4 regions of the Cobetia sp. 1CM21F genome follow, and region 2 is predicted to be linked to each of the others. Evidence: predicted binding sites of a transcription regulator. Region 2 holds the regulator's gene; each other region holds the start of a gene.
What was found. Region 2 encodes PhoB, which activates phosphate uptake and scavenging genes when phosphate is short. Its sites were predicted from a motif close to TGTCATANNNNTGTCANA; they were not measured.
Positions count from the first base shown of each region.

Region 1: the regulator PhoB is predicted to act here: its motif matches at 5,104-5,121, upstream of phnD (phosphate/phosphite/phosphonate ABC transporter substrate-binding protein).
Region 3: the regulator PhoB is predicted to act here: its motif matches at 3,663-3,680, upstream of ugpB (sn-glycerol-3-phosphate ABC transporter substrate-binding protein UgpB).
Region 4: the regulator PhoB is predicted to act here: its motif matches at 5,277-5,294, upstream of MSG32_RS07390 (putative 2-aminoethylphosphonate ABC transporter substrate-binding protein).

Region 1 is NZ_JALNTQ010000002.1:213,440-220,910, reverse strand. It holds gene MSG32_RS06580 (2Fe-2S iron-sulfur cluster-binding protein) at 1-172, opposite strand, end outside; gene MSG32_RS06575 (sarcosine oxidase subunit delta) at 169-480, opposite strand; gene MSG32_RS06570 (FAD-dependent oxidoreductase) at 595-1,836, opposite strand; gene folD (bifunctional methylenetetrahydrofolate dehydrogenase/methenyltetrahydrofolate cyclohydrolase FolD) at 1,875-2,822, opposite strand; gene purU (formyltetrahydrofolate deformylase) at 2,930-3,808, opposite strand; gene MSG32_RS06555 (hypothetical protein) at 4,262-4,606, shown strand; gene phnD (phosphate/phosphite/phosphonate ABC transporter substrate-binding protein) at 5,234-6,181, shown strand; gene phnD (phosphate/phosphite/phosphonate ABC transporter substrate-binding protein) at 6,433-7,380, shown strand; gene phnC (phosphonate ABC transporter ATP-binding protein) at 7,403-7,471, shown strand, end outside.
Region 2 is NZ_JALNTQ010000004.1:80,168-87,638, forward strand. It holds gene MSG32_RS13555 (DUF2780 domain-containing protein) at 1-219, shown strand, start outside; gene MSG32_RS13560 (hypothetical protein) at 360-716, opposite strand; gene MSG32_RS13565 (HU family DNA-binding protein) at 890-1,165, opposite strand; gene MSG32_RS13570 (FAD-dependent oxidoreductase) at 1,416-2,615, opposite strand; gene MSG32_RS13575 (chorismate lyase) at 2,934-3,512, shown strand; gene ubiA (4-hydroxybenzoate octaprenyltransferase) at 3,580-4,470, shown strand; gene phoB (phosphate regulon transcriptional regulator PhoB) at 4,694-5,383, shown strand; gene phoR (phosphate regulon sensor histidine kinase PhoR) at 5,391-6,713, shown strand; gene cysZ (sulfate transporter CysZ) at 6,916-7,471, opposite strand, start outside.
Region 3 is NZ_JALNTQ010000002.1:1,245,819-1,253,289, forward strand. It holds gene MSG32_RS11040 (acyl-CoA dehydrogenase) at 268-2,736, shown strand; gene MSG32_RS11045 (hypothetical protein) at 2,876-3,463, opposite strand; gene ugpB (sn-glycerol-3-phosphate ABC transporter substrate-binding protein UgpB) at 3,829-5,199, shown strand; gene ugpA (sn-glycerol-3-phosphate ABC transporter permease UgpA) at 5,403-6,278, shown strand; gene ugpE (sn-glycerol-3-phosphate ABC transporter permease UgpE) at 6,278-7,123, shown strand; gene MSG32_RS11065 (sn-glycerol-3-phosphate import ATP-binding protein UgpC) at 7,226-7,471, shown strand, end outside.
Region 4 is NZ_JALNTQ010000002.1:402,798-410,268, forward strand. It holds gene MSG32_RS07375 (2-aminoethylphosphonate--pyruvate transaminase) at 1-1,137, opposite strand, end outside; gene MSG32_RS07380 (putative 2-aminoethylphosphonate ABC transporter permease subunit) at 1,187-2,878, opposite strand; gene MSG32_RS07385 (putative 2-aminoethylphosphonate ABC transporter ATP-binding protein) at 2,875-4,098, opposite strand; gene MSG32_RS07390 (putative 2-aminoethylphosphonate ABC transporter substrate-binding protein) at 4,161-5,207, opposite strand; gene MSG32_RS07395 (UTRA domain-containing protein) at 5,353-6,066, opposite strand; gene MSG32_RS07400 (antibiotic biosynthesis monooxygenase) at 6,229-6,438, opposite strand; gene aldA (aldehyde dehydrogenase) at 6,868-7,471, shown strand, end outside.

The sequences.
Region 1 (7,471 bases), on a different contig from region 2:
GCGACAGCAGCCAGCGGCCATTGGCGGCCAGAGCACTGGCGATGGTGTCGCCGGCAAAGCCCTGATAGCTCTTGCCGTCGAAGCTGAAGGTCACGGGCGTGTCACGGTCGATCAGTCGGCCCATCGGGGCCGGCAGACGTGCGCCTCGGGTCATGGGGACTCTGGCGTTCATGCGCGTTCTCCCGAGCTATCCGTGGTGTGCAGTGGGAACTCCACGCGCTGGGTGAAGCGCTCGGAGGGGTCGAAGGTGCGCAGGATCTCGTCGGTCACGGTGTGACGCTCGGCGAGGAACCAGTAGCTGGAGGCCGCGTGCATCCACCATTCGGTGACGACACCGGCGGTGTTGTCGCTGAAGAAGACGTAGTCGGCCCACTCGCGATCACTGCAGGTATCGGGGTCTGGCATGTCGGCAAGCTCGCCGCCATACACGAATTCGCTGATATTTCGGGGCCCATTGAGTGGGCAGGGCATGATCTTCATCGCGGAAATCCTTGACCGTTGTTCTTGTACATCCACCGTGGGTGCGCATTCCCGAGCAGTCATCGAGCCTTGTCGATCGAGCCGTCGCGAGCCGTCGCGAGCCGTCCAGAGGCATCAGTGGCTGGCGGCAGTCGCGCCCATCTCGTTGACCTGACGGAAGCGCGCGAAGCGTTCCAGCGCGAAGGGGGCAATCAAATCCGGGGTCTTGCCACCGGAGGCGACCAGCTCGGCCATGGTCTTGCCGCAGATCGGCGTCGCCTTGAAGCCCCAGGTGCCCCAGCCGGCATCCAGGTAGTAATTCTCGACGGGACTCTCGCCCATGATCGGGCTGTAGTCCGGCGTCATGTCGGTCGTGCCCGCCCATTGGCGCATCAGGCGGGCCTGGGACAGGAACGGGAACATCTCCAGCGCCGCCGCGATCAGGCTTTCCTTGAGATCCAGCGTCGAGCGGGTGTTGTAGAGCGGGTAGGGGTCGGAGCCACCGCCGAACACCACCTCGCCACGGCTGGTCTGCTGCACGTAGCAGTGCAGCGCCGAGGAGCTGACGAGCGGATCGAGGAACGGCTTGAACGGCTGGGTGACCATCGCCTGCAGCGGGTAGCTGATGATGGGCATGGTGAAGCCGGCCTTGCTGGCGAGTACCGAACTGTGCCCGGCCACCGCCTGCACCACGCAGCCGCACTGCACGGTGCCGCGATTGGTCTTCACGGCGCGGATCTTGCCGCCTTCGACCACCAGGTCCTGCACCTCGGTGAGCTGGTGGATCTCGACGCCGCGCTTGGCGGCTTCCTTGGCGTAACCCCAGGCGACCGCATCATGCCGCGCGGTGGCGCCATCGATGTGCCACAGGCCCGCCATGACCGGCAGGTGGCCGGGGTCCAGATTCAGGGCCGGTACCAGCTCGCGGATCTGCTGGCGATCCAGCATCTCGGTGCGCCCGCCGAAGTGGGTGTTGACCTCGGCGCGCTGGCGGAAGGCGCGCACGGTGGAATCGGTGTGCGCGAGGGTCAGCTGGCCGCGTTCCGAGTACATGATGTTGTAGTCGAACTCGTTGGACAGTCCCTGGAACATGCGCACCGATTCGCTGTAGAAGCGCACGCCTTCCGGCGTCAGGTAGTTGGAGCGAATCACCGCGGTGTTGCGCGCGGTGTTGCCACTGCCCAGGTAGGCCTTTTCCAGCACGGCGATATTGGTGATGCCGTGATACTTGGCCAGATAGTAGGCGGTGGCCAGGCCGTGCCCGCCGCCGCCGATGATGACCACGTCGTAGCGGGACTTCAGCTCCGTGGGCGGGGGGAGGTCGACTTCGGCCGGATACTCGGAGGACAGGCCGTACTTGAGCAGGGAAAAGGGCATCGGTGACTCCCGGTACGCGCAAACGTACCTCTAGTGGTTCAGGCCGACTGGCGACGCGCGGCAGTCAGGGTGTTGGCGAGCAGGCAGGCGATGGTCATCGGGCCGACGCCCCCCGGGACAGGCGTGATGGCGCCGGCGATCTTGCTGACCGCGGCGAAGTCCACGTCCCCGACCAGGCGGGTGCGTGCCTTGCCGGTGGGGCTTTGCTCGGCGGACTGCGCGATGCGATTGATGCCCACATCGATGACCACGGCGCCGGGCTTGATCCAGTCGGCGCTGATCATGTTCGGGCGCCCGACCGCGGCGACCACGATATCGGCCTGGCGGCAGAGTTCGGCGGGATTCTGGCTGCGCGAGTGCAGCTGGGTGACGCTGCAGTTGGCGGCCAGCAGCAGACTGGCCATCGGCTTGCCGACGATGTTGGAGCGGCCGATGATCACCGCATGCAGCCCGGAAAGGTCACCGCCGCGCTCGGCAAAGGTGTCGCGCAACAGGCGCATGCAGCCGGTGGGCGTGCAGGGCGCCAGGGCATCGGCGCCCTGCACCAGCGCCCCGACGTTCATGCGATGGAAGCCGTCGACGTCCTTGGCGGGGTCGATGGCCTCCAGCACCGCGTCTTCCTGGATATGCGCCGGCAGCGGCAGCTGGACGAGGATGCCATGCACCTCGGGGTCTGCATTGAGTCTGGCGACCAGGGCCAGCAACTCGGCTTCGCGGGTCTCGCTGGGCAGCACGTGCTCGAAGGACTGCATGCCACACTCGACGGTGCGCTTGAGCTTGTTGCGCACATACACCTGGCTTGCCGGGTCTTCGCCGACCAGCACGACGGCAAGCCCCGGTATCACGCCCTGTTGCGCGAGGCTTGCGACCTCTGCCGTGACTTCCTTGAGCAGTCGCGCCGAGGCGGCCTTGCCATCGATCACGGCGGCGGTGGGCTGTGCGAGTGTCTCGTCCGCGCTCGCGGTGGGTGTCGCTTGGGTATTCATGACTGCGCTTCCTCCCTTGGGTGACGGCCGATGATTCACACGTGGTCTGTCTTGCAGGCTTGTGCGACGCCTTGCTTGAGGACTTGTTTGAAGTCTTATTTGACGCCTTACTTGAAAATCACGGTGCGATCATTGGCGAGGAAGACGCGGTGTTCGATGTGATAGCGCACGGCATTGGTCAGTGCCTGGGTCTCGGTATTGCGGCCCGCTGCGACCAGATCTTCCGGGGCGAAGTTGTGTTCGACCCGCTGTACGGCCTGATCGATGATCGGCCCTTCGTCGAGATCCGCGGTGACGTAGTGAGCGGTGGCTCCGATCAGCTTGACCCCGCGGGCGTGGGCCTGGTGATAGGGCTTGGCGCCCTTGAAGCCCGGCAGGAAGGAGTGGTGGATATTGATGGCGCGCCCGGCCAGCTTCTGGCACAGCTCATCGGAGAGAATCTGCATGTAGCGCGCCAGCACCACCAGCTGAGTGCCGGTCTCGTCGACGATGTCCATCAAGGCCGCTTCCTGGCGCGCCTTGGTGTCCTTGGTGATCGGCAGGTAGACGAAGCGGATGCCTTCGCGCTCGACCATCGGGCGCAGGTCGAGGTGATTGGAGACCACCGCGGTGATCCGCATGTCCAGCTCACCCTTGCGGTAGTGATAGAGCAGGTCGTCCAGGCAGTGGTCGAACTTGGAGACCATGATCAGCACCGGCATCTTGTCCTGGCCACCGTGGATCTGCCATTGCATCTCGAAGGGAGCCGCCACGTCCTCGAAGGCCTGACGCATCTGGGCGATATCGCCTTCGACGCCTTCATTGAAGCGGAAGCGGGCGCGGAAGAAGAACTGCCCCTTGTCCTCATCATCGTATTGCGCCAGCTCACTGATGTAGCACTCATGGGTGGTCAGGAAGGTGGTGATGGCCGCCACGATGCCGGACGTCGCCGGGCAGCTGATGGTGAGAATGAAGTGATCGTCTGAGGTGCAGGTCGCGTGAGGCATTCTGGGCTCCGATGTCGGCAGAGAGGCATTGTTGTTGTGATGTGAAGAATGTCATTCACTGACGTGGCTGCGGCTCGGTTATTTCCTGTCAGTGACTTAATTTTCTTCTCAAGTAAATAACAATGTTTTTCTGGCGCTGGGTCAAGCCTGATCGACGCGCCAGCCGGCGTTAGTGCCCATGAAATGAAGACAATCGTTCACTGATGAATTTTTGTCGCTTTGGGGGAGTGCGGCGCAGGGCAAAGCCATGCGGCGGGCGAGGGTGGGACAGGTGCCAGATGAGACACGCTCGTCTCGAGATGGCTACAACTTTCGGATAAGGTGAAAGAAATCGTCATGTCAGGGATCGACAATTGCGAGCTTGAATATCAACACGTTAGTGTCTGCTCATGACAAACCTCGAGGGACGCCCTCCAGGACTCGCTATTCATGCAAGATGACGAGGTAGACACGATGCGCAAGTTGACGATCGCAGCACTGATGGTGGCCAGCATGGCCGGTTCCTCCGTGGCACTGGCCGGCAATCCGACGCTTGAGGCTCACAAGGACAGCGCCAAGACTCAGTACTCCCAGTCCAAGAACAGCGCCAAGTCCCAGTACAGCCAGTCCAAGAACAGCGCCAAGTCTGCCGCCCAATCCCACAAGGCCACGGCAAGCAGCAAGGCGTCGGCCAGGACATCACACGCCAGCCAGGCGGCCAAGTCAGCCAAGTCCAGTGCCAGCAACAAGGCGAGCGATACCCAGTCTCGTTACCAGAAGAAGAACTACGCCGACGTGCTCAAGAACGAGCGCCACTGAGGCATGACATCGCTGCCTGATGGCAGCTGAGTGCCCCGGGTGATGAAAACTCGAATGATGAAAGCCCCCCGCAGCCGCTGGCTGCCGGGGGCTTTTGCGTTTGGGCCTCTTTTGTTCAGATCCTGTCTCCAGACGCTGTGGCCAAGCCCTTTGCGTCAGGCCCTCGTCTCCAAGCCCTTTGCTTCAAGCTCTCGGATCAGCGCCATGCCCTCTGGCTCACGATGGCAGGGTGTAAAGAGCGAGTGGATATCAGCGTTCTCGAAAGCGCGACCTTCAAGACGTGCTGGGTGTCTGTCAGGCAAGACAGCTTCATCGCGTAGCGAAGTGCTCAGCTCGCCATCTTCAAATGAACGTCAATCAGCGGGGGAGAAGGCCACGATAGCGGGGCATCACGGGGCCTGTCGGCCTCGGCGCGAGCCGTTATCGGAAAATACATATGGAAATTCATATTTTCAGATAATCGTGAAAGTCGCCTTGTCACGCTCGCTCCAGGGCGTTGTCTTTGGACTGTCATGCGAGCGCATCACGTTCGCAATGCAAGCGTCATCCAATCTTCATACGAAGCGCCTACTTTACATCCGCAGCTGGATCTCGGTTCGAACGAAAAAAACTCAAGGGGCAGGGAATATGAAGACGCTTGGCTTGGTGGTAGGCGCGATGATGCTGGTTCCTTCGATGGCGCAGGCGGCGTTCAGTCTGGATAGCCGTTACAACGACGCCGATGGGGATCTGGTGGCGGATATTCCGACGGATGCCTCACAGCTCAAGGACCCGAGCACGCTGGTATTTGCCTATACGCCGGTGGAAGACCCGGCGGTCTATGCCGATGCCTGGTCTGACTTCCTGGATTACCTGGCCGAGAAGACCGGCAAGAAGGTGCAGTTCTTCCCGGTGCAGTCCAACGCTGCCCAGATCGAAGCCATGCGTGCGGGTCGTCTGCATATTGCCGGCTTCAATACCGGTTCCAACCCGCTGGCCGTGGCCTGTGCCGGCTATCGCCCGTTCACCATGATGGCGGCGGCGGATGGCAGCTACGGCTACGAGATGGAAATCATCACCTACCCGGGTTCCGGCATCGACAAGGTCGAGGACATCAAGGGCAAGGAAATGGCCTTCACCTCCGAGACCTCCAACTCCGGCTTCAAGGCACCGTCTGCCATCCTCAAGGCCGATTACGACATGGTCGCCGGTACCGATTTCACGCCGGAGTTCTCCGGCAAGCATGACAATTCCATCCTCGGCGTCGCCAACCACGATTACGTCGCCGCTGCCGTCGCCAATTCGGTGATGGGGCGCATGGAAGACCGCGGCGTGATCGAGGCGGACCAGATCAAGACGCTCTATACCTCGCAGACCTTCCCGACCACCAGCTACGGCGTCGCCTACAACCTGACGCCGGAGCTGCAGGCCAGGATCAAGGACGCCTTCATGAGCTTCCCCTGGGAAGGCTCCTCACTGGCAGCGGAGTTCTCCGAGTCCGGTGAAGCGCAATTCGTGCCGATCTCCTTCCAGAAGGAGTGGGAAGTCATCCGCAAGATCGACGACGCCAACAACGTTCAATACAACTGCCGTTGAACCCCGCAAGAGGGATCAGGCAGTGACATGACGGGCGTAACGCGACCTCCCGAATTGATGCCATATGTGGCTGGCCGGGAGGTCGTGAAGGGCCTAGGTCGTGAAGGGCCAGGCCCCTGAACGCCAGTGCCGCCAGTCTAAAATATTGGCTTATATGGATAAGTGAATATTGTCGGGTGGCGTCGCCAGCTGATGATATCTGTCCCGCGCGCGAGGCGGGGGGCAGACCAGAGAACACACGGGAGAAGGGAATGAAGCGTCTTGGATGGTGGTTGGGTTCATTGCTGTTGGTGCCGACGCTGGCGCAAGCGCAGTTCAGTCTGGGCGAACGCTACAGCGATGCCGATGGCGACATGGTGGCGGATATCCCCACGGACCCCGCCGAACTGAAGGACCCCGCCACCCTGGTATTTGCCTACACCCCAGTGGAAGACCCGGCAGTCTACGCCGATGCCTGGTCTGATTTTCTGGAGTATCTGGCCGAGAAGACCGGCAAGAAGGTGCAATTCTTCCCGGTGCAGTCCAACGCCGCCCAGATCGAGGCCATGCGTGCCGGCCGTCTGCAGATTGCCGGCTTCAATACCGGTTCCACCCCGCTGGCGGTGGCCTGTGCCGGTTTTCGTCCCTTCACCATGATGGCCGCGGACGATGGCTCCTTCGGTTACGAGATGGAAATCATCACCTATCCGGGCTCCGGGATCGACAAGGTCGAGGACATCAAGGGCCGCGAGATGGCCTTCACCTCCGAGACCTCCAACTCCGGCTACAAGGCACCGTCGGCGATTCTGAAATCCGACTACGGCATGACCGCCGGGACCGACTTCACCCCCGTGTTTTCCGGCAAGCATGACAACTCGGTACTCGGTGTGGCGAACAAGGATTACCCGGCCGCCGCGATCGCCAACAAGGTCGCCCGTCGCATGGAGCAGCGCGGTGTGATCAAGCCCGAGCAGCTCAAGACGCTGTATACCTCCCAGACCTTCCCGACCACCAGCTACGGCATGGCGCACAACCTGACGCCGGAGCTGCAGGAGAAGATCAAGGACGCCTTCAGAACCTTCCCGTGGGAAGGCTCGTCACTGGCAGAAGAATTCACGCCGGTGGGGGAAACCCGGTTCATCCCGATTTCCTTCAAGAAGGAGTGGGAAGTCATCCGCAAGATCGACGCGGCGAACAACGTTCAATACCACTGCCGTTGATCGGCAGGGGCGGGAGTCAAACGTGCTGAAACTAGAGAAAGTCACCAAGACCTACAAGACAGGCGATCTGGCGCTCAATGCCGTCAGTCTT
Region 2 (7,471 bases):
GGCCTCATGGGCGGCCTGATGGGCGCCGTCAGCGCCTTCACCGGCGGCAGCGGTGGCGGTGCGCTGGAACTGGGCCAGAAGCTGATGGGGCTGGACCTGAACATGGACCAGGCGCGCGGCGTGGCCGATGAGACACTGAGCTATGCGCGCGAAGAAGCCGGCGATGGCGTGGTCGATCAGGTGCTCGAAGGCATTCCGGGCCTCAAGCAGTTGCTGTGACGCCTCGAGGGCGTTGAGAGGGTCTTCTCGAACAGCCCCTCGCAAGTAAAGGCTCGCGACAACTGCTCGTGACAAAACAACGCCCCGCTGATTCTCTCAGCGGGGCGTCTTTCGTTCATGCAGGCACGGCACAGGGTCATTCAGCGAATGCGCTTGAGCAATGACTGCAAGCGGTTGAGCTGGGCCGAATCGCCGACCAGCCGCACGCGCTGGTCCATCAGACCTTGCAGGAAGGCACGCGGCGAAGGCTTGAGCAGAAAGGCCACCGCACTGTCGCTATCGGCGAAGCGCAGCTCAAGCTCGGTATCCACCGGCAGGCCACTGCCCGTGGTGACGCCCGCGTGGGACATGCGGTAGTGACGCGCGATGCTCATGTCTTCGGTCGCGACACCCCAGTCCAGCGGACGCTTTTCCAGCTCGGCACGAAATTCGGGGTCACGCTTGAAGGCCCGCTTGAGCAGCAGACCCAGCACCCACAGCAATATCTTGAGCTTCATGGTGTCATTCCTTGAATCGCGAAGCGTCGGTCACGCAGGCCATATGAAAATGCCACCGGCCCCGCAGGGCGGAACCGGTGGCATCAGCATGACAGCCGACAGGGCTTTTTATGACGACGATTGAAAGCCATGGCGACAGCCACCCCGGGTCTGCGCTGAAGCACGAGCCGAGGTTACTTGGTCACTGCATCCTTCAACGACTTGCCGGGTTTGAAGGCAACGGTCTTGCTGGCCGGGATGGTCAGCGGCTTGCCTGTCTGAGGGTTCTTGCCGGTACGCGCCGCACGCTGGCGCACGGTGAATGACCCGAAACCGATCAGTGAGACGTCATTGCCTTTGGCCACGGTATGAGTGATCTCGTCGAGAATCACGTTCAGTACCTGACTGGCCTTGTCCTTGGATAGATCCGCACGCTCGGCGATGGCCGCAGCGAGTTCTGGCTTGCGCATGAAAAGCCCTCCTGGTTTGGCATTCTGCACGGGCGGCCAAGCCGCCGTTTCCATTGTTGTTCTTGCACTTGCTAGCGGTGGCGTATGGCGGCGACGCAATCCGCTCCCGGCAAGCTTTGCCGTATCAAACCTGTCGATGGCAGCAACCTGTCAGACGACGCCCGCTGAGCAGCATGTCTGACGGAGCATTCACTATCGTGCCTGACCGCGCTGGCAGCAAGGGATTTACGACCATCGATCATGGCATCGCCTAGCCTAGCAACGGCGGCGCCTGCCGCGCTAGCTCGACTTTCCTGCGAACGGCGACGCCTGTCAACGCATATCCAATCAAGCGTTCGTTCATATCCAGTGCACGCGCTTCGAGGTCATCGCCTTCACCGGTGATTTCCCAGCGTGCCACGGCCGAACGCGGCGGATAGGCCACCACCGGCAAGGCCGGTGTCTTGACCAGCACCGGCCACGCCTTCCAGTCGAGCACGCTCGGCTCACCACACAGGTTGGCTGCCAGGGTGCGCGCGGCCATCTGCAGCGGCTGAACGTACATGGCATTGACGCCCTCGACACTGGCGCAATCGCCCAGCGCCCAGATATGCGGCTGTGAGGTGGCCAGGTGGCGGTCGACACGGATGCCATCACCGCCGGCGCTCAGGCCCGCGGCCTGCGCCAGACGAATGCGCGGCGCCAGCCCGGTGGCCAGCAGAACCACGGAGCCCGTCAGGCGACGACCGCTCTGCAGACGCACCTCGACCGGCGCGGCCTGGCGCTCGGCCTCCTCGCCTGAGCTGGCGGCGATGGTCTCGACCATCTCGCCCTGGCGACGCGTCACACCGAGTCCATCCAGCGCCACACCCAGACGCTGCCCCAGCGCTTGCGGCAGCAACCCATCCAGCGGAGTTTCCTCAGGCGCGACCAGCGTGACGCAGTGGCCGGCGGCCGTCAGATCATTGGCGTATTCACAGCCGACCAGTCCGGCACCGACAATTACCACGTGCCCGTTTTCCCCGCGCTCGCGGGCCTTCGTCAGCGTCGCGCAGAAGGCCGCATAGTCGTCGAGGTCATTGATGCTCTGCACGCGTGAGGCCACTTCCGCGGCGACGGGGAAGGGACGACGCGGCGCGGCGCCGAGTGCCAGCACCAGCTCGTCATAGGCCAGACATTCCTCGCCCAGCCATAGCTGGCGGGCATCACCATCGATGGCAGTGACGCGTTGATGGGTACGCAGCTCGGCATTCAGCTCGTCCACCAGCGCCACCGGCGCCTGACGCGACAGATCGGTGGCCGACATCTTCTTGGCGAAGGCGGTGGACAGCATGGGCTTGGCGTAATCGTGGCCGCTGTCCTGGCTGATGAGTATCAGCCGGCTGTCCTTGTCACGCGCACGCAGCGCGCGCGCCAGACCAATGCCCGCCATGCCGGTACCAATGATGACAAGGGTGCGAGGGTCGCGCATGGCACCATCTCCTGAGATCGATCCGAGGGAAGCGCTGATGAAAGAGCGCCAGCAGCGTCCGTCATGAACGCCGATGAATGCGCCCAGCATACCAGCCCGCCAGCAGTGCAGGCATGCCTGAGCGGGAGGCCTTGCCGCCCGGCCATGCTAGACTCGCCATTTCGTCATCCTGACAGGGAATTCACCGTGGTCCGATGCCCAGCAGGCGAGCCTCATCACGCAGCGCTCACGCCACAGACCTCCACCTGTGAGGCGCCTCATTCGTCAGCCGAGTCCCTGTGCCAGCCTGCGCCTCGCTGGCCTTTGCCCACGCGCGTCATGCCCGCTGCTTCGGCGGCGGTGCGCCGCCATTGGCAGCCGGCTGCCGCACTGCAGGGTGTCATGCCGGCCGGCTGGTGGGCGTGGCTCTCCTCGACGGACTCGCTGACCCAGCGTCTTGCCAGCGCCATGCAGCAGCAGGATGAACGCGATGGCCAGCCCATTCAGGGCCTGCGCGTGCGCCTGCTGCTGCAGGACACCGGCCCCGCGCGGCTGGATGAGGCGCGCCTGCTGGGCATCGGCCCACGCCGGCATGTCTGGCGGCGCGAAGTGGCACTCTGTCATGGCGATACGCCATGGGTGATCGCACGCTCGCTGGCGGCGCTGGACCTGGCCCACGGTCACCGCCTCTCGACGCTGGGCGAGCGCTCGCTGGGCCATTGGCTGTTTCGCCAGCCCGACCTGACCCGCAGCGCCATCGATGTCAGCCGCGCCCCGCTGGTGCTTTCGAGCCCCAGGCCGCTGGCCCGCACCACCAGCCTGTGGATGCGCCGCTCGATGTTCTCGCATGGTCGCTTCAAGGTGCTGGTGCAGGAGGGCTTCACACCGGCCTTCCAGCACGCGCTGCAGCTGGCCTGAGCCTTGCGGCCGACTGGCCTCGTTTCTCTCTCTTCCCTTGCCCACTACCATCCGCCCAGGAGCCCCGATGACCGCGTCATCCACTTCCGCCGCTTCGCGTCCTTCCAGACTGGCCGACTACCTCGCCCTGACACGGCTGGACCGCCCCATCGGCACCTGGCTGCTGATGTGGCCGACCCTGTGGGCACTGTGGCTGGCGGCAGATGGCATTCCCGAGCGCACGACCCTGCTGATCTTCATCGCCGGGGTCTATCTGATGCGCGCCGCCGGCTGCGTCATCAACGACTACGCCGATCGCCATTGGGACAAGCATGTCGAGCGCACGCGAGACCGGCCGCTGACCTCGGGCCGCATTTCGGAACGCGAGGCGCTGACGCTGTTCGGGGGGCTGGTCGCGGCCGCCTTCGTGCTGGTGTGCTTCACCAACCTGACCACGGTGCTGCTGTCGATCGTCGCCGTGCTGCTGGCGGCCAGCTATCCGTTCATGAAGCGCTTCCATCATCTGCCCCAGGTGGTGCTGGGCGCCGCCTTCGGCTGGGCGATTCCGATGGCCTTCGCCGCGACGCTGGAGGAGGTGCCGACCTACGGCTGGTGGCTGTTCGCGGCCAACCTGATGTGGACGGTGGCCTACGACACCGCCTACGCGATGGTCGATCGCAACGACGACCTCAAGGTGGGCATCAAGTCCACCGCCGTGCTGTTCGGGCGTGCCGACAAGCTGATGATCGGCCTGTTGCAGCTGGGCATGCTGGTGGTGTTGATCGGCATCGGCCTGCAGCTGGCGCTGGGCATCTTCTACTGGCTGGGGCTGGCCGCCGCCGCCGTCACCTTCGTCTGGCAGCAACGTCTGATCCGGGAGCGTGAGCGTGCGCCCTGCTTCCAGGCCTTCCTCAACAATCATTGGACGGGTTTGCTGATCTTCGCCGGTATCGCCCTGGCGACCTGGCCGATGAGCTGACTCCTGCATAAACATTAGTATTATTTAATTTAAAGCGACCCCTGCCCTCTGTTGCTCCCCAGCCCACGGTTCATGCCTGCCTGCCGCGCCTCCAAGGCGGCTGGCAGGCTTGCGTGCAAGCTGCCATGCTGGCAGTTGTCATCTCGTTGTCATATAAGCGGGTTGTAATCGTCATCGACTTGTCATTCTGGCGCGTGCGCCGACTGCTGCATGGGATCTAGCGATGAGCTCCAAGACCGTACTGATTGTCGACGATGAATCCTCGATTCGCGAGATGATCGCCGTTGCCCTCGAAATGGCGGATTACCGCGTGCTGGAGGCAGACAATGCCCGGGACGCCCACGCCATCGTCGTCGATGAAAAGCCCGATCTGCTGTTGCTGGACTGGATGATGCCGGGCACCAGTGGCCTGGAGCTCGCGCGGCGTCTCAAGCGTGACGAGACCACCTCGGAGCTGCCGATCATCCTGTTGACCGCCAAGGGCGAGGAAGACAACAAGATTCAAGGCCTGGAAGCCGGTGCCGACGACTACATCACCAAGCCCTTCTCGCCGCGCGAGCTGGTCGCCCGTCTCAAGGCCGTGCTGCGTCGCACCACTCCCAAGGGAGTCGAGGAGGCGGTGGAAGTCGAAGGCCTGATGCTCGACCCGGCCAGCCACCGCGTCACCGCCCACGGCAACTCACTGGATGTCGGCCCGACCGAATATCGCCTGCTGCAGTTCTTCATGACGCATCAGGAGCGTGCCTACACGCGCAGCCAGCTGCTCGATCAGGTATGGGGCGGCAACGTCTATGTCGAGGAGCGCACCGTGGACGTGCACATCCGTCGCCTGCGCAAGGCGCTGGGCACAGGCCATCAGCATCTGATCCAGACCGTCCGCGGCACCGGTTACCGCTTCAGCGCTCAGGCCTGAGGGATTCATGCGCTATTGGACCAACGAGCTATGGCGCCTCGGCTACCTTGCCGGTGGCTTCGGCCTGATCGGTGGCCTGCTGGGCCATCTGGGCTGGGGCCTGGCGCTGGGTCTTTCGCTGTATCTGTTCGTCCATCTCAAGCACTTGAAGAGCCTCTACACCTGGCTGATCACCAATCCCCATGAAGAGCCGCCGCCCGGCGATGGCGTCTGGGGAGACCTGCTCGATCGTCTCTACCGCTACCAGAAGGGCCAGCGTCAGGCTCAGGAGCGACTGCGCAGCATCCTCAACCGTATCCAGGAATCCTCCGAGGCCATGCGCGACGGCCTGGTGATGCTGGACAACCACGGTGACATGGAATGGTGGAACAGCGCTGCCGAGCAGCTGGTCGGTCTCAAGGCCAGCCACGACCGCGGTCAGCACATCACCAACTATCTGCGTGACCCCGTCTTCATCGACTACTTCAATCGGCTGGCCTACCGCGAGCCGCTGACGCTCCAGTCGCCGCTGTCTGACAACCTGACGCTGCAGATCTCCATCACCCTGTTCGGTGACAACGAGCGCCTGGTCATGCTGCGTGACGTCACCCGCCTCTATCGCCTGGAAGAGATGCGCCGCGACTTCGTGGCCAATGTCTCCCATGAGCTGCGCACGCCGCTGACGGTACTGGCCGGCTATCTCGAGACCTACTCCGATTACGCCGATGACCTGCCACCGCGCTGGCAGCGTGGACTGGGCCAGATGCAGAGCCAGACCGACCGCATGCAGCATCTGGTCGAGGACCTGCTGACCCTGTCACGCCTGGAAACCGACGAACTGTCCGACAACGGTCGCTGCATCGACATGAGCGCCCTGCTCGGCCATATCCGCGACGACGCCGAAGGCCTGTCCCAGGGGCGCCACACCTTCTCCATCGAGGCCGATGCCAGCCTGTCTCTGCGCGGTGAGGAGCAGGAACTGCGCAGCGCGATCTCGAATCTGGTCTTCAATGCGGTGCGCTACACCCCCGAAGACTGTCATATCACCCTGCGCTGGAAGGCGGATGACCAGGGCCTGCTGGTCGAGGTGGAAGATGATGGGGACGGGATCGACCCGGTCCACCTGCCGCGCCTGACCGAACGCTTCTATCGCATCGACAAGGGCCGCAGCACCGCCACGGGAGGCACCGGCCTCGGGCTTGCCATCGTCAAGCATGTGCTGATTCGCCATCAGGGCCATCTGGAGATCGACAGCCACCCCGGCGAGGGTGCGCGCTTCCGCTGTCACTTCCCCGACGAGCGCGCCTGTCAGGCGAGCGCTCCCCAGGCCAGCAGTGCGCTAGCCCAGTGATGGGCTGATTCCGTGATGATCTGACCCGAACGCCAGCCCAACGCAGAACGCCCCGCAGCCACCTCGAAAGGAGGCGACTGCGGGGCGTTTCGTTTGGTCAATCAGACGACGCTGCGGCTATTTCAGCGACGAGCCAACTTAGCGACGAGCCAGTTCAGCGACGAATCAGTTCAGCGACAAGCCAGCTCTGCGACAGGCTGTCTCAACGACGCGGCGCCGGCAACTGACGGTAGTGGCTCTGCCACATCAGTACCGCCCCGGCGACGGCGCCCGGGATGAACAGCAGATTGGCCAGCGGCACCAGCGTCATGACGAACACCGCGGCGCCGAAGGTCAGTGAGGGCCACCAGCGCGCCTTGAGGCGCTGCTTCATGTCACCGAAGCTGACCTGATGGTTGTCCATCGGGTAGTCGAGGTACTGGATCGACATGCTCCAGGCCGAGAACAGCCCCCACAACAGCGGTGAGAGCAGGTTCAGGCCCGGGATGAAGCCGATGATGAACAGCGCGATCATGCGTGGGATGAAGTAGCCCAGCTTGGCCATTTCACGCCCCAGCGAGTCGACGCCGATCTTCATCAGGCCGCGATCATCATCGATCAGGGTGCCATCCAGACGATGCTCGACCTTCTCGGCCAGAATGCCGTAGAAGGGCGCGGCGATCAGGTTGGTCACCAGGCTGAAGGTGAAGAACACCACCAGCAACAGACTCACCACCAGCACCGGCCAGATCAACCAGCTGAGCCAGTCCAGCCACGCC
Region 3 (7,471 bases), on a different contig from region 2:
GATCGTCCAAGGCCCCGCATTGCGGGGCCTTTTTCATGCCTGCCAGACAGCTTTCACTCAGCCCGGTCTGGCGCTCGCCGACTGCCTCCCCCGGGCGACTGCCCTTTTCGAGAATGAATCCGCACACCTTAGACCTTGGACGTACTGCAGGGTCGGGCAACATGGGATACGCTGAAGAGAATTCAAACAACTGTTCTAAACGCATGGCTGCTACGCTGTAGAAACGCCATGCAAAGACACCATCCCTCGCCACCCGGAGATCCTGCCATGACGCAGCTCATCCTCATCCTTGTCGCCGTTGCCGGTCTGTTGACCGTCATGGCACGCGAAGCCGGGGCCCTCGCGGCCATCGGCGTTCTCGCCATCATCGGTATCGTCGGCCTGGCGGTCGACGCGCCGGTACTGGGTTGCCTGCTGCTGATCGGCGCGGCACTGGTCGCGGTGTGTGGCCTGCCGGCCCTGCGCAGCAAGTGGCTCAGCCCGCGCCTGTTCGCGATGTTCAAGAAGGTCTCCCCCAAGGTCTCGGACACCGAGAAGGTGGCGCTGGAAGCCGGCACCGTGTTCTGGGACGCCGAGCTCTTTTCCGGCAAGCCGCAGTGGGACACCCTGACCGCACAGCGCAACGACGGCATCTCCAGCGAAGAGCAGGCCTTCATCGACGATCAATGCTCTGTCGCCTGCGGCATGACCAACAGCTGGGAGATCGCGCGTGAGCGTGCCGATCTGCCCGAAGCGCTGTGGGAATACCTCAAGCGCGAGAAGTTCTTCGGCATGATCATTCCCAAGGAATATGGCGGCCTGGGCTTCTCGGCCAAGGCGCAGTCGCTGGTGCTGCAGAAGCTGGCGGTCAACGAGACGCTGATGGTCACCGTCGGCGTGCCCAACTCCCTCGGCCCGGGCGAGCTGCTGCTCAAGTACGGCAGCGAAGAACAGAAGAACCATTACCTGCCGCGTCTGGCCGATGGCCGCGAGATTCCGTGTTTCGGCCTGACCGGCCCGCGTGCCGGCAGTGACGCGACCTCCATCCCGGACACCGGCATCGTGTGTCGCGGCATGCATGACGGCGAGGAAGTCGTCGGCATTCGCCTGAACTTCGAGAAGCGCTGGATCACCCTGGCGCCGGTCGCCACCGTGGTCGGCCTTGCCTTCCGCATGTTCGACCCCGAGCACCTGCTGGGTGACGTGGAAGACATCGGCATCACCTGCGCCCTGATTCCGCGTGACACCGACGGCATGGACATCGGCCGTCGTCACCACCCGATCGGCGCGCCATTCATGAATGGCCCGATCTTCGGCAAGGACGTCTTCATTCCGCTCAGCTATCTGATCGGCGGTGAGCAGATGGCCGGCCAGGGCTGGAAGATGCTGGTCGAGTGTCTGTCGGTGGGTCGCTGCATCACCCTGCCGTCCGGTTCCGCGGGCATCTCGCGCTACGCACTGGGCTGGAGCGCCGGCTTTGCGCGCATCCGTCGTCAGTTCAATCTGCCGGTGGCCGAGATGGAAGGCGTTCAGGAGCCGCTGGCCCGCATGGCCGCGATGAACTACATCAGCCAGGCGTCGGTGCTGCACACCGCCAACATGATCGACAACGGCCACAAGCCGGCGGTGCCCTCCGCCATCCTCAAGAGCCAGTTGACCGAGATGGCCCGCTCGCTGCTGGCCGATGGCATGGACATCCACGGCGGACGCGGCGTGACGCTTGGCCCGCGCAACTACATCGGCGTGGCCTACGCTGGCACTCCGGTCTCGATCACGGTGGAAGGCGCCAACATCATGACCCGCAACCTGATGATCTTCGGTCAGGGCGCGATCCGCTGCCATCCTTACGTGCTGGAAGAGCTGGCCGCCAAGGACGCCGATGACCTGAACGCCTTCGACAAGGCCTTCTTCCGCCATGCCGGCCTGATCTTCGGCAACGCGGCACGCGCCTTCACCCAGAGCTTCGGCATCGGCGGCAAGGCCACTGGCTTCGACGCCGTCGCCACGCCCTACGCCAGCCACATCAACCGCTTCAGCGCCGCCTTCTCGCTGTCTGCCGATGCAGCCATGGCAAGTCTCGGCTCCAGCCTCAAGGCGCGCGAGATGCTGTCGGCGCGCCTGGGCGACGTGCTCTCCAACCTCTACCTGGCGTCACTGACGCTCAAGCAGTGGCACGAATCCGAGGCCTGCGAACACGAAGAGGCGCTGTTCCACTACAGCATGCAGTGGCTGCTGCACCGCGCGGAAAAGGCACTGGATGAGCTGTTCGCCAACCTGCCCAACCGTGCGCTGGGCACTGCCCTGCGCGTGATCGCCCTGCCGCGTGGCCGTCAGTTCGCCATGCCCAGGGACAGCCTGACCCGCGAGATCGCCCGTGCCGTCTCCACCGACACTGCACTGCGCGCCAAGCTGACCGACAACACCTGGGACGCCCAGGACGAAGGCCAGCAGGACAACGCCCTCGCCCGCTACAACGCGCTGCTCAAGGACTACCCGCGCGCCGAGCCGATCTACAAGGCGCTGGCCAAGGCCTACCACAAGGGCGAGATTCCGGCCGACGCACTGTCACCGGAAGCGCGTATCGAAGCGGCGGTCGAGGCAGGCATCCTGTCCGCCGAGGATGGCGACTTCATGCGCGTCTTCGAAGCCGAGGTACTCGACATGCTGACCGTCGACCACTTCGAATTCGACGCCTTCGTGCGCAAGCCGATGGCGAGTGACGGCACCGCCTCCAACCCGCAGCAGGACGCCGCCTGATGACTGGCCGACGCCCGCTTGATCGGCGCAGGAATTGATCACTGATCACTGATCACTGATCGCTGAACCACAAAGGCCCCGCTCAATGAGCGGGGCCTTTGTCTTGGTGAGCATGTCATTCGCTTGCGTCATCTCATCCTCAGATATGACGCGCGAAGTGCTCCAGGTCACGCACGAAGGCGTTCTTGTAGGTCTCGAAGTCCTTCGGGCGCGCCTTGAAGGAGCGCTTGATGCGCTCGCGGTCCAGGCGCAACGGCGCGTCGAGGGCCGCCAGGTTGCCGACACGCGCCGCCGGATTCATGCCGACCAGCTCGCGCGGTTGATCGCCTTCGGCCTCGGCCTCCAGCCAGTCGTTGATGCCGGCGCGACGCAGCACGCTGACCAGTGAGCTGTCGGTGATGCGCACCTGCAGGCGGCCGTGATCGGACAGCTGGGAGACCAGCGCGATGCCGTGGTCGTGACCGCGATGCACCGTCGGCGTCGCCCATAGCGCCAGATTCAGGCCACGTGCGTTCTCGTCGAGTACCAGCAGCGCGGCAGAGTGGATGCGCTCGGCATCGTCGACCAGCGCGAACAGGCGCGCCATCTCATTCTCGAACCACACCCCACGCACGCCGGCGTAACTCACCAGCGCATCCAGACCCCCTTCGCGGCCATGGACTTCGGCGCACAGCATCGCCAGACAGGCATCACGTCGGGCACCGGCACTCACTTCAACCACTTTCATCGCGTTCTCCGCCACAGGCATTTTCAGCGCGCAAGACTAGCACACTCGCTCGCCGGCCGCTTATTCCGGCCTTGAGTTGCCCCCGGCGCCTTGCTTGCCAGCCTGAGCCGAGCTGGCGACGCCACACACTCGCTGCTCAGTCACAAGTTCAGCCATAAGTTCAGTCATAAGTTCAGCCTCGCTCGAATGAACATCTTCCTGTCACAAAGTTGTAAGGCGGGCGCTATAGAGTCGTCTACGCTTTTCGGACGATCATCAAAAGAACAAGAAAATGTTCACTTGATCGTCGCCATCGATCGTCAGCGGCCAGCGTCCTTCTTCTTTGTTGCGGAAGCTGGCCAGGGGAACCTCTCAGGAGTTTGACCATGCGCCGCCCGACTCATCATGCAAGCACCCGCACGACTGCCACCGCGACTCGTCGCCTCGCCAGCCTCGCGCTGGCCATCGGTTTCGCCTCCGCCTCCGCCAGTGCCCTCGCCGCCACCGAGGTGGAATGGTGGCACGCCATGGGGGGCGGGCTCGGCAAGAAGGTCGACGAGATCGCGGCCGACTTCAATGCAAGCCAGGACGACTACGTCGTCAAGCCGGTCTTCAAGGGCAACTACTCCGAGACCATGACCTCCGCCATCGCCGCCTTCCGCGCCGGCAAGGGCCCGGACATCGTGCAGATCTTCGAGGTCGGCACCGCCACCATGATGAGCGCCAAGGGCGCGATCGTCCCGGTGCATCAGCTGATGGCAGACTTCGCGCCGCAGGAAGGCACCGCCTTCGACCCGAACGCCTACCTGTCTGCCGTCACCGGCTATTACACCGACACCGACGGCAAGATGCTGTCGATGCCGTTCAACTCCTCCACGCCGGTGACCTACTACAACAAGGACGTGCTGGCCAAGGCCGGCGTCGACTCCCTCCCGCAGACCTGGCAGGAAATGGGCGTTGCGCTCAAGAAGGTCGTCGATTCCGGCGCCGCCAGCTGTGGCCTGACCACCACCTGGCCGTCCTGGGTGATGCTGGAGAACTTCTCGGCGCGCAACGACGTGCCCTTCGCCAGCCAGGCCAATGGCTTCGCCGGCACCGATACCCGCCTTGAATTCAACAAGACCGCCGTGGTCGATCACATCCAGCGTCTCGATGACTGGCAGGCCGACAAGCGCTTCGTGTTCGGCGGTCGCTTCGATGACGCGGCGCCCAAGTTCTACTCCGGCGAGTGCGCGATGATGATGGGCTCTTCCGCCAGCTATGCCGGCGTCAAGGAAAGCGCCAAGGGCTTCGAGTTCGGCGTGGCACCGCTGCCCTATGACAGCGACGTGATCGAGACACCGCAGAACTCCATCATCGGTGGCGCGTCGCTGTGGGTGCTGTCCGGTCACAGCGATGAGGAATACCAGGGCGTCGCCAAGTTCTTCCAGTACCTCTCAAAGCCCGAAGTGCAGGCCGACTGGCACCAGTTCACCGGCTATCTGCCGATCACCACTGCCGCGGCAGAGCTGACGCGCGAACAGGGCTTCTACGCCGAGAACCCGGGCACCGACGTCGCCATCACCCAGATGACCTCCGCGACGCCGACCGAGAACTCCAAGGGCCTGCGCCTGGGCAACATGGTGCAGATTCGTGACGTGATCAATGAAGAGCTGGAGAAGATCTTCTCCGGCAAGGAAAGCGTGCAGGACGGTCTCGACAACGCCGTCAAGCGTGGCGATTCGCTGCTCGAGAAGTTCGAACGCGCCAACGGCTGATCATCGCCACACCGGGGGCGGGCCCATGCCGGGCTCGCCCCCCCCCCGCTATTTTCTCCAGCCAGAGAGCGGAAAGCGCATCCGACATCCGGTGTGCTTTCCCTTCTCTCACGGCTTGATGGCGCAGGAGCGGCCGAGGCTTGCCGACTCCGTGCTACCGACGGAACCACCCAGTCCCTCCTTGCTTGCGAGACCCCTGCTGCATGGCCCATTTCAATCGACACCCCATCACGCCCTGGATACTGCTGGCGCCTCAGCTGCTGATCGTGGCCGTGTTCTTCTTCTGGCCGGCCTACCAGGCCATCGAACAGGCCTTCTATGTCGAGGATGCCTTCGGGCTCTCGCGGGAATTCACCGGGCTGAGCAACTTCGTCAGCGTGCTGAGCGAGCCGGAATATCTGACGACACTATGGACGACCACCTATTTCTCCTTTGCGGTGGCCTTCGGCGCCATGGCACTGGCGCTGGGGCTCGCCGTACTGGCCGACCGCGTGCTGCGCGGCGCACACGCCTACAAGACCCTGCTGATCTGGCCCTACGCCGTGGCGCCCGCCGTGGCCGGGGTGCTGTGGCTGTTCCTGTTCGACCCGACGCTGGGCATTCTGCCGGAGCTGCTGTCCGCCATCGGCATCGACTGGAACCACAAGCTCAATGGCGATCAGGCCATGTTGCTGGTGGTGCTGGCCTCGATCTGGAAGCAGATGAGCTACAACTTCGTGTTCTTCCTCGCCGGCCTCCAGGCGATCCCCAAGAGCCTGCTGGAAGCGGCCGCGATGGACCGCGCCGGCCCCTGGCGACGTTTCTGGACCATCACCTTCCCGCTGCTCTCGCCGACCAGCTTCTTCCTGCTGGTGATGAACGTGGTCTACGCCTTCTTCGAGACCTTCGGCACCATCGATGCCACCACCCAGGGCGGTCCGGCCGGCTCGACCCGCACCCTGGTCTACAAGGTCTATGAAGATGGTTTCGTCGGGCAGGACCTGGGCTCGAGTGCTGCCCAGTCCGTGCTGTTGATGGTCATCGTCGGCGTGCTGACGCTGATCCAGTTCAAGTATGTCGAGAAGAAGGTGCAGTACTGATGCGCTACAACCGCCCCGGGCTTGATATCGCAAGCCATGCCCTGCTGATCGTCGGCTGCGCACTGTTCTTCCTGCCGGTCTGGATCGCCTTCAGCGCCAGTACCCACGAGATGGGTGACCTCTACTCCAACGTCGCCCCCGTCTGGATCGGCGAGGCTGGCCTGGACAACTACCGCCAGCTGCTGGCAGACCCGGTCAGCAGTCTCGGCGCCGACGTGATGACCCTGCTGTTCAACTCGATGCTGATGGCACTGGGCATCGCCATCGGCAAGATCATCATCTCGGTGCTGGCCGCCTACGCGATCGTCTTCTTCGAGTTCCGCTTCCGCAAGCTGTGCTTCTGGCTGATCTTCATCACCCTGATGCTGCCGGTGGAGGTGCGTATCCTGCCGACCTTCAAGGTGGTGGCCGACCTCAACATGCTGGACAGCTACGCCGGTCTGATCCTGCCGCTGATCGCCAGCGCCACCGCGACCTTCCTGCTGCGTCAGTTCTACCTGACCATTCCGGCGGAACTGGTCGAGGCCGCGCGCATCGATGGCGCCGGGCCGTGGCGCTTTCTCAAGGACATCCTGCTGCCGCTGTCGAAGACCAACATCGCGGCGCTGTTCGTGATCATGTTCATCTACGGCTGGAACCAGTATCTGTGGCCGCTGCTGATCACCACCGATGCCGACTATCTGACCATCGTCGTCAGCCTCAAGCGCATGCTGACCACCGGTGATGGTCTGGTGCCGTGGCAGGACGTCACCGCCACCACGCTACTGGCCATGGGCCCGCCGGTACTGGTGATCCTGTTCATGCAGCGCTACTTCATCAAGGGCCTGGTGGACAGCGAGAAGTGATCTCGCGCTCCGACCCGCGACACCTCGCCCCAAGCCCCCTGATTCCGTTACGCCGTGATGGACAGACTTGCCCGTCACGCCACCGCTCTGGATACACAACTCATGGCAACACTGGCGCTCAAGCAGCTCAAGAAGCAGTACCCCAACGGCTACCAGGCCCTGCATGGCATCGACCTGGCCTTCGGCGAAGGCGAGCTGATCGTCATCGTCGGCCCGTCCGGCTGTGGCAAGTCGACCCTGCTGCGCACCCTGGCAGGCCTGGAGGACATCTCCGAGGGCGATCTGGAGATCAACGGCAAGCGCGTCAATGAGCTGGAACCCGCCGAGCGCGACATCGCGATGGTGTTC
Region 4 (7,471 bases), on a different contig from region 2:
GTTGAGTGCGACAGCGTCAGCGCACGGGCGGGCATCGTCGACACCCAGGGTGGCCAGCGCGTCATCCACGGCGGCCAGAAGTTGATCCATCACGCGGACATCCAGCTGCCCGATGCTACCGATGCGGAAGCTCTCCACGTCGGTGAGCTTGCCCGGGTAGATGATGAAGCCACGTGCCTTGAGCTCAGCGTAGAAACGTGAAAAGTCGAAGTCCGGGTGTGCCGGGCTCAGGAAGGTGGTGATGATGGGCGACAGCCAGTCATCGTCGAGCAGGGTCGTGAAGCCGCGCTGACGCATGCCTGCCACCAGTCGCTGCATGTTGGCGCGATACCGGGCGTGGCGGCCCGCGACGCCGCCCTCCTCGGCGTGTTCCTTCAGCGCCTGGTGGAACGCCGCCACCACGTGAGTCGGCGGGGTATAACGCCATTGGCCGGTGCGTTTGAGGTACTGCCATTGATCGTGCAGGTCCAGCGACAGCGAGTGACTACGCCCCTGTGCCGCCTGCAGCGCATCACGCCGAGCGATCACGAAGCCGAACCCCGGCACCCCTTCGAAGCATTTGTTGGCCGAGGAGATCAGCGCCAGAAATGGGGTACGTTGCGCATCGATCTCCAGCGCCCCGAAGCCACTCATCGAATCGAGGATCAGCTCACGACCGTGTGCCGCCACCACCTCGGCGATGTCCGCCACCGGATTGAGCATCCCGGAGCTTGTCTCGCAATGAATCATGGCAACATGGCCGATCTCGGGCCTTGCCGCGAGTCTGTCGGCTACGGCCTTGGCACACGGCGCCTCGGCATCGCCCCATGCCAGCACGTCGCAGTCACGCCCCATGCGGGTCAGCAGACTGACCAGCCGCTTGCCATAGGCGCCATTGACCAGCACCAGCGTCGTACTCGTCGGCTCGATCAGACTGCCCAGCGCCGCCTCGACCGCGAAGGTACCGCTGCCCTGCATCGGCACGCACTCATGGTGCTCACTGGCATTGGCACAGCGGAGCAACTGCTGGCAGATCTCGGCGGTCTTGGTGTTGAAGTCCTGATCCCAGGAGCCCCAGTCCTTCATCATGGCGGCCTTGACGCTCTCACTGGTGGTCAAGGGACCGGGAGTCAGCAGGTACGGATGTTGAATGCTCATTGGTATATACCAGTTAATTTGCACAAAAAAAAGACGGCCAACGGCGTAATCAAGTCGCCTGTCGCCAGCGTTGGGCACGGGTCAACAGCAGATGACTGACCACCGCATGCAGCAGCTTGACGCCCAGACAGGTGAAGAAGATCAGCACTGCCATGGCGGCCGCGCTGGCGAAGTGCCCGGCTTCGTCGAGATGCATCACCGCGATGGAGGCCAGTCGGGTATCGCTGTTGTAGAGAAATACCACTGCCGAGACGGTCGTCATCGCGTTCATGAACAGATAGGCCGAGATATCCAGCACTGACGGCAGAGACACCGGCAAGGTGATGCGGCAGAAGGTCTTCCAGAACGGCACCTTGAGTGAGGCTCCGACCGCCTCGAATTCCCCATCGAGCTGCTTGAGCGCGGTCACCGAGGTCAGATGGCAGACGGTATAGAAATGCACCAGGGTGTTGAGCACCAGAATCGCGAAGGTGCCATAGATCCAGTTCAGCGGATTGTCGGCCTGGTTGAAGTAGAAGATGTAGGACAGACCCAACACCATGCCCGGCACGGCCATCGGCATCATCGCCATGAAGTGCAGCCCCTGGCGCAGCGGGCGATAGCCCTGACTCTTCTCGGTCAGCCAGGCGTTGAAGAAGATGACCAGCGTGCCGATCAAGGTGACCCAGAAGGCCAGCGTCAGCGAGTTGAGCCACGCGTCCCAGCCACCACCCGCCAGCGCCTTGAAGGCGTAGTGATCCAGGGTCAGGCTCAGGTTGTAGGGCCAGAACTGCACGAGCGAGGCATAGATGGCGGTGCCGATCACGGCCAGAATCGCGGCGGCCACGCCATAGCAGAGCAGCGCGAAGACCCAGTCACGCAGCGGGCTTGGCGTCGGCTGCCAGGGCACGGCGCGCGCCGAGAGCTGCGCGACCTGACGGCGCTGGATCCAGCGGTCCACCGCGAAGGACAGCAAGGCCGGCAACAGCAGGATGACGCTGACCACCGCGCCCATCTGGAAGTTCTGCTGCCCCACCACCTGACGATAGACATCGGTGGCCAGCACACTGAACTGCCCGCCGATGATCTTCGGCACGCCGAAATCGGTGATCGCCAGCGTGAAGGCCACGAAGGCACAGGAGATGATGCCGTAGCGCGCGCCCGGCAAGGTGATGGTCAGAAAGCTGCGCCATTTGGGCGTTCCCAGCGCATCCGCGGCTTCATAGAGACGGGCATCGCTGTTGCTGAGCGCCGTCATCATGATCATCAGCGCATGCGGGAAGATCCAGAAGGTCATGCCCATCACGATGCCGATGGGGCCGTAGATGCTCTCCCCCAGCAGCACATCCTTGAACCAGCCCTGATTGCCGAACAGATACACCAGACTGATGGCTGGCAGCAGTGACGGTGCCAGTAGCGGCAGGATGGACAGCATGCGGAAGACGCGCTTGCCCGGCATGCAGGTACGGGTGATGCCGTACGCGCACAGGAAGGCCAGACTCACCACCGTCAGGGTACTGATCAACGCGATGCTGACGGAATTGATGATCGAGCCGACCAGCGCCGGCGTCTGCACATAGCGCGCGAAGTTGGCCAGGCCGACGAAGTCGCCACTGCGGTCCTGCACGCTCTTGATCAGCATGGTGGCCAGCGGCAACAGCAGCCCGATGACCAGCAGCGCCAGGGCCAGCAGCAACATCAACAGACGCAAGCCGGACTCGCCTGATAGCCGACCCGACAAGGGCAATGCGCGCGCCATCATGCCTGCGCCTCCACCAGCGGATACAGGCGGATCGCCTCGGAGGGCAGACGCACCCCCACCTGGGCACCGACCCGCACGCCCAGTGACTCGCTGTCCTTGAGCGCCACATCCGCCGACAGTGTCTGCCCACAGCCCTCAAGCGTCAGAGTGATACGCAGGAAGGCGCCGAGAAACTCGACGTGCTCCACTTGCGCCGACAACCCCTCACCCACTGCGCACAGCGAGACGGCCTCCGGGCGAATGGCCAGACGCGCCTGATCCAGCCCCTCAAGATCATGCGCCGCGCATTCCAGACGCTGCTGACCCAGACGCAGGGTACTGGCGTTCTCGGGACAGCATTGCAGGAAGTTCATGCTGCCGATGAATTCGGCCACGAAGGCGCTCGCCGGCTGACGGTAGATCTCGGCGGGGGTGCCGATCTGCTCGATCACACCATGGTTCATCACCACGATGCGGTCCGCCATGGCCAGGGCCTCTTCCTGGTCGTGGGTCACCATGATGGTGGTGACGCCCAGCCGTGCCTGCAGCGCCTTGATCTGACTGCGCAGATGCAGACGTACGCGCGCATCCAGCGCTGAAAGCGGCTCATCGAGCAACAGCAGCCCCGGCTCGGTCGCCAGCGCCCGCGCCAGTGCCACGCGTTGCTGCTGGCCCCCGGACAGGGCCGCCGGATACTTGCCTTCACTGCCGGCCAGGTCCACCAGGGTGAGCAGCTCCGTCACGCGCCGGCGCATCGCGTCACGCGCATCGCGCCGATTGCGCAGCCCATAGGCCACGTTGTCGAACACGGTGAGATTGGGGAACAGCGCATAGGACTGGAAGACGATGCCGAAGTCGCGCGCCTGGGGCGGCAGACGCGAGATGTCCTGGCCGCGCTGGTGGATGGTGCCTTCGCTCTGCGGCGCAAGCCCGGCGATGGCGCGCAGCAAGGTGGTCTTGCCACAGCCGGAGGGGCCGAGGAAGCACACGAACTCGCCTTCGCGGATCGCGAGATCGATCTCGCTCAGGGCCGTGAACTGGCCATAGCGCTTGGTGAGGCCGCTGATCTTGAGGTGGATGCTGTCTGACGACGCAGAACGCGTGGTGAGTGCCTGAGGCGCTGCGTCACGCGCAGGCGCCCGGGCTGCAGGGGCGGATACCGCGCGAGGCGAGGCGCCGGCAGTCGCTGGCGGCGCTTGACGCGAGGCGTGATGACGCGGGGGTGCGGTCACAAGAGACATGCGAGAAACTCCCGACCCCGGCGCAAGGCGCCGGGGCAATGACGAAGGTGGCTGGGCGTGACTTACTGACTGTCGGACTTGCCGTCGTAACGGCGCTGCCATTCGGCGAGCACTTCATCCCGCTGGTTGGCCGCCTTGGCAAAGTCAGCCTCGATCATCATCTCGGTGATATTGGCCGGATAATGCTCGATCGGCTTGGCCACCCCCGGATAGGCCACGACCGCATAGCCTTCGTTGTAGAGTTCATTGGCCGGCTTGGACACTGCCCAATCCATCAGTGTCTGCGCCGCCTCACGCTTGTCGGTGCCCTTCATGATCGCCGCGGCTTCCATGTCCCAGCCCAGCCCTTCCTCGGGGAAGACCAGGTCCACCGGTGCACCCTGTGCCTTGAGGCGCGCGCCTCGGAAGGCGAAGGACACACCGACCACGGCCTCGCCGGAACCGGCCAGATTGCAGGGCGCGGAGCCTGAGTGGGTGTAGCGGGCAATGTTGTCGTGCAGGCGGTCCATGTAATCCCAGCCGCCGTCGTCACCCCACAGCTGCAACCAGCTGGCGACATCCAGATAGCCAGTACCGGAAGAACTCGGGTTGGGCATGATCACGTGGCCCTTGAACTCGGGACGCGTGAGGTCTTCCCAGGACGTCGGCTTGGGCACTCCCAGTCGCTCACCTTCGACGGTGTTGTAGCAGAGCGAGGCGACCCAGGCGTCCATCCCGACCCAGGACGGGTCCTGGCCATCACGGTAGGCGGGGTCGACGAACTTGGTATCCAGCGCCTCGACTCCCTTGGGGGCATAACGCGACAGCATGCCTTCCTTCTCGAGCACCAGCAGGCTGGTCGCGGCCAGGCCCCACACCACATCCGCCTGCGGGTTGTCCTTCTCGGCCAGCAATCGTGCGGTGATCACGCCCGTGGAGTCGCGCACCCATTTGATGTCGATATCCGGATGCGCCTGCTGGAAGCGCTCGGCATATTTCTGCAGATCATCGGACTCCACCGCGGTATAGACGGTGAGCTCGGTGGCCGCCTGGGCATTGAGGGAAACGACCAGACCAACGGCACTGGCCAGCAAGGAACGGGTGAGGAAGGAACGGGGCAAGAAGGACATCGGGACTCTCCAACGCTTGGAATGAATGGCTCTCGCCATCTGGTATATACCAAGAGTATGAGCGGGCCGAATGACACCCCCGTGACAGTCAGTTGAAGGCCCGGTGAAACAGTGTTATCTCATATAGTGTCCCTGCAGCGCGGGCTCAGGGCTTGTTCTTGAGCGTGACGGTGATGCACAGCGCATTGTGCAGCCAGCGCTCTTCGTCATAGCCGATGGGACGATGCTGCTCATCGAAGGTAGCGCGACGCACGGTCAGACCGGGGCTGCCCATGGCGACCCCCAGCTCCCGAGCGGCCTGCTCCCCCAGCGACTCGGAGTAGAAGCGCAGCTCACGGTGGGCCAGCGTCAGGCCGTAGCGCCCGCGCAGCTCCGCCCACAGTGACACCCCGAACTGGCCCTCCTCGAGCAGTCCCGGGGCGCGCTCCGGCACCACCCACATCGACTCGCTGAGCACGGCGCGCTCATCCACGAAACGCCGGCGGCGAATATGATAGAGCGGTGTCTGGGCGGCCAGGCCAAGCGCTTGCGCAGCCGGTGGGTAGGCCTGAACATCGGTCAGCAGCACTTCCGTGCGTGGCCGCCGCCCCTGCGCCGTCACATAGTCATTGAAGCCGGAGTCACGCGTGGGGTCGTAATCCAGCCGCGGCGGCGACACGAACCACCCACGGCGATTGCTGCGATGAATGCGCCCTTCCCCCTCCAGCTGCCCCAACGCCTGACGCAACGTCACGCGCGTGGTATCGAAGCGCTCGGCCAGCACTCGTTCAGAAGGCAAACGCCCCTCTTCAAAGGCATCAGGGTCCTTCAGCTGTTCGCGCAGGCGATCGGTAAGGTGGAGGTAATACGCATCACTCATGACGGGGAGTCCTGACAAAAGATGAAGAGGGTTGCCACTACCGGGTAATAGCACGGCGCCACTTGCCCCGCCGGCGAAGAAAATGCCCGGGACTCTGCGCCGCCAAACGGCTGGATGCTCCAGAAACTATCACATTCGCGTGACTCGCACTGGCCTGCCAGCTTATGTGCCGCTGACGCTGCAGGATTTCATGACAGCCGCCTGGTTGAGCTCACAGGCGAAGATGGTGGTGGGAGAATCCTTGGCCGCGAAGAAACGCATTTCCAGCATCCCCGGTTCAGCCGCTGAGCCCAGCTTGTTGTCAGCCAAGGCCTGCTTGAAGGTAGCGAGTTGTTCGGGCTTGACGTCAAATTTCACGATCAAGGTGGGCATGGAGATGCCCCTTATAGTCAGTGGTTGTCATCGGCCCAACGGCAAGAGCTGCTGCGTCACGTGGCAGCAGCTCTGTCTCGGGAAGTGACTGACACTATCTTTCGCTGCCTGGCTGAAAAACCCGCGGCACGGAGAAAGACTTTCAATGAAACCTTGAACACGGAAACGTTGGAGTACCCGGCAACAAGGCTGACCAGTTGGTGCTGAACGCACTGCCAGGACGCTGATTTCCCTGTTTCCAGACTGATGGCCATGGGTAGGCAATGGCGTACGAAATCATCTTCACGCCATTCCCACCAGCAGTACTCTCCCACCCATAACTCCTGCAAAAAATTCCATATACGGAAATCTATTTCTACATGTGAAAAACAGTTTGACACCTTTGACGTCACTTCATAGCCTGTAGGCCAAATTCAGGAGGAGTGATGCATGCGCACTGACAAGAACTTCATCAACAACGAATTCGTCGCCTCATCCCAGGGCGAGATGATTTCGGTCTACAACCCGGCCACCGAAGCACTGGTAGGTCAGGTGCAGGCAGCAACCACTGACGAAGCGCTTGAAGCGGTGAGCATTGCGGCCAAGGCTCAGAAGGACTGGCGTGCCAAGACCAGCACCGAGCGTGCCGGCTACATGCACAAGCTTGCCGAGGCTCTGATGGCGCGCAAGGATGCCATCGGCCAGGCATTGGCAGATGAATCCGGCAAGAGCCTGGAAGACGCCACCAATGAAGCCGTCTACGCCGCCGACATCACGCGCTACCACGCCGAGTGGGCACGTCGTATCGAGGGCGAGATCGTCCCCAGCGACACTCCCAATGAAAGCCTGCTGCTGCAGCGCGAGCCCATCGGCGTCGTGGCCTGCCTGATTCCGTTCAACTACCCGGTGTTCACCCTGCTGCGCAAGATCGCCCCGGCGCTGATCACCGGCAATGCCGTGGTCGTGCGTCCGAGCAACAACACCCCGACCTCCGCCTTCGAGATCGCCAAGGCGATTCAGGATGCCGGCATTCCGGCAGGCATCGTCAACATCC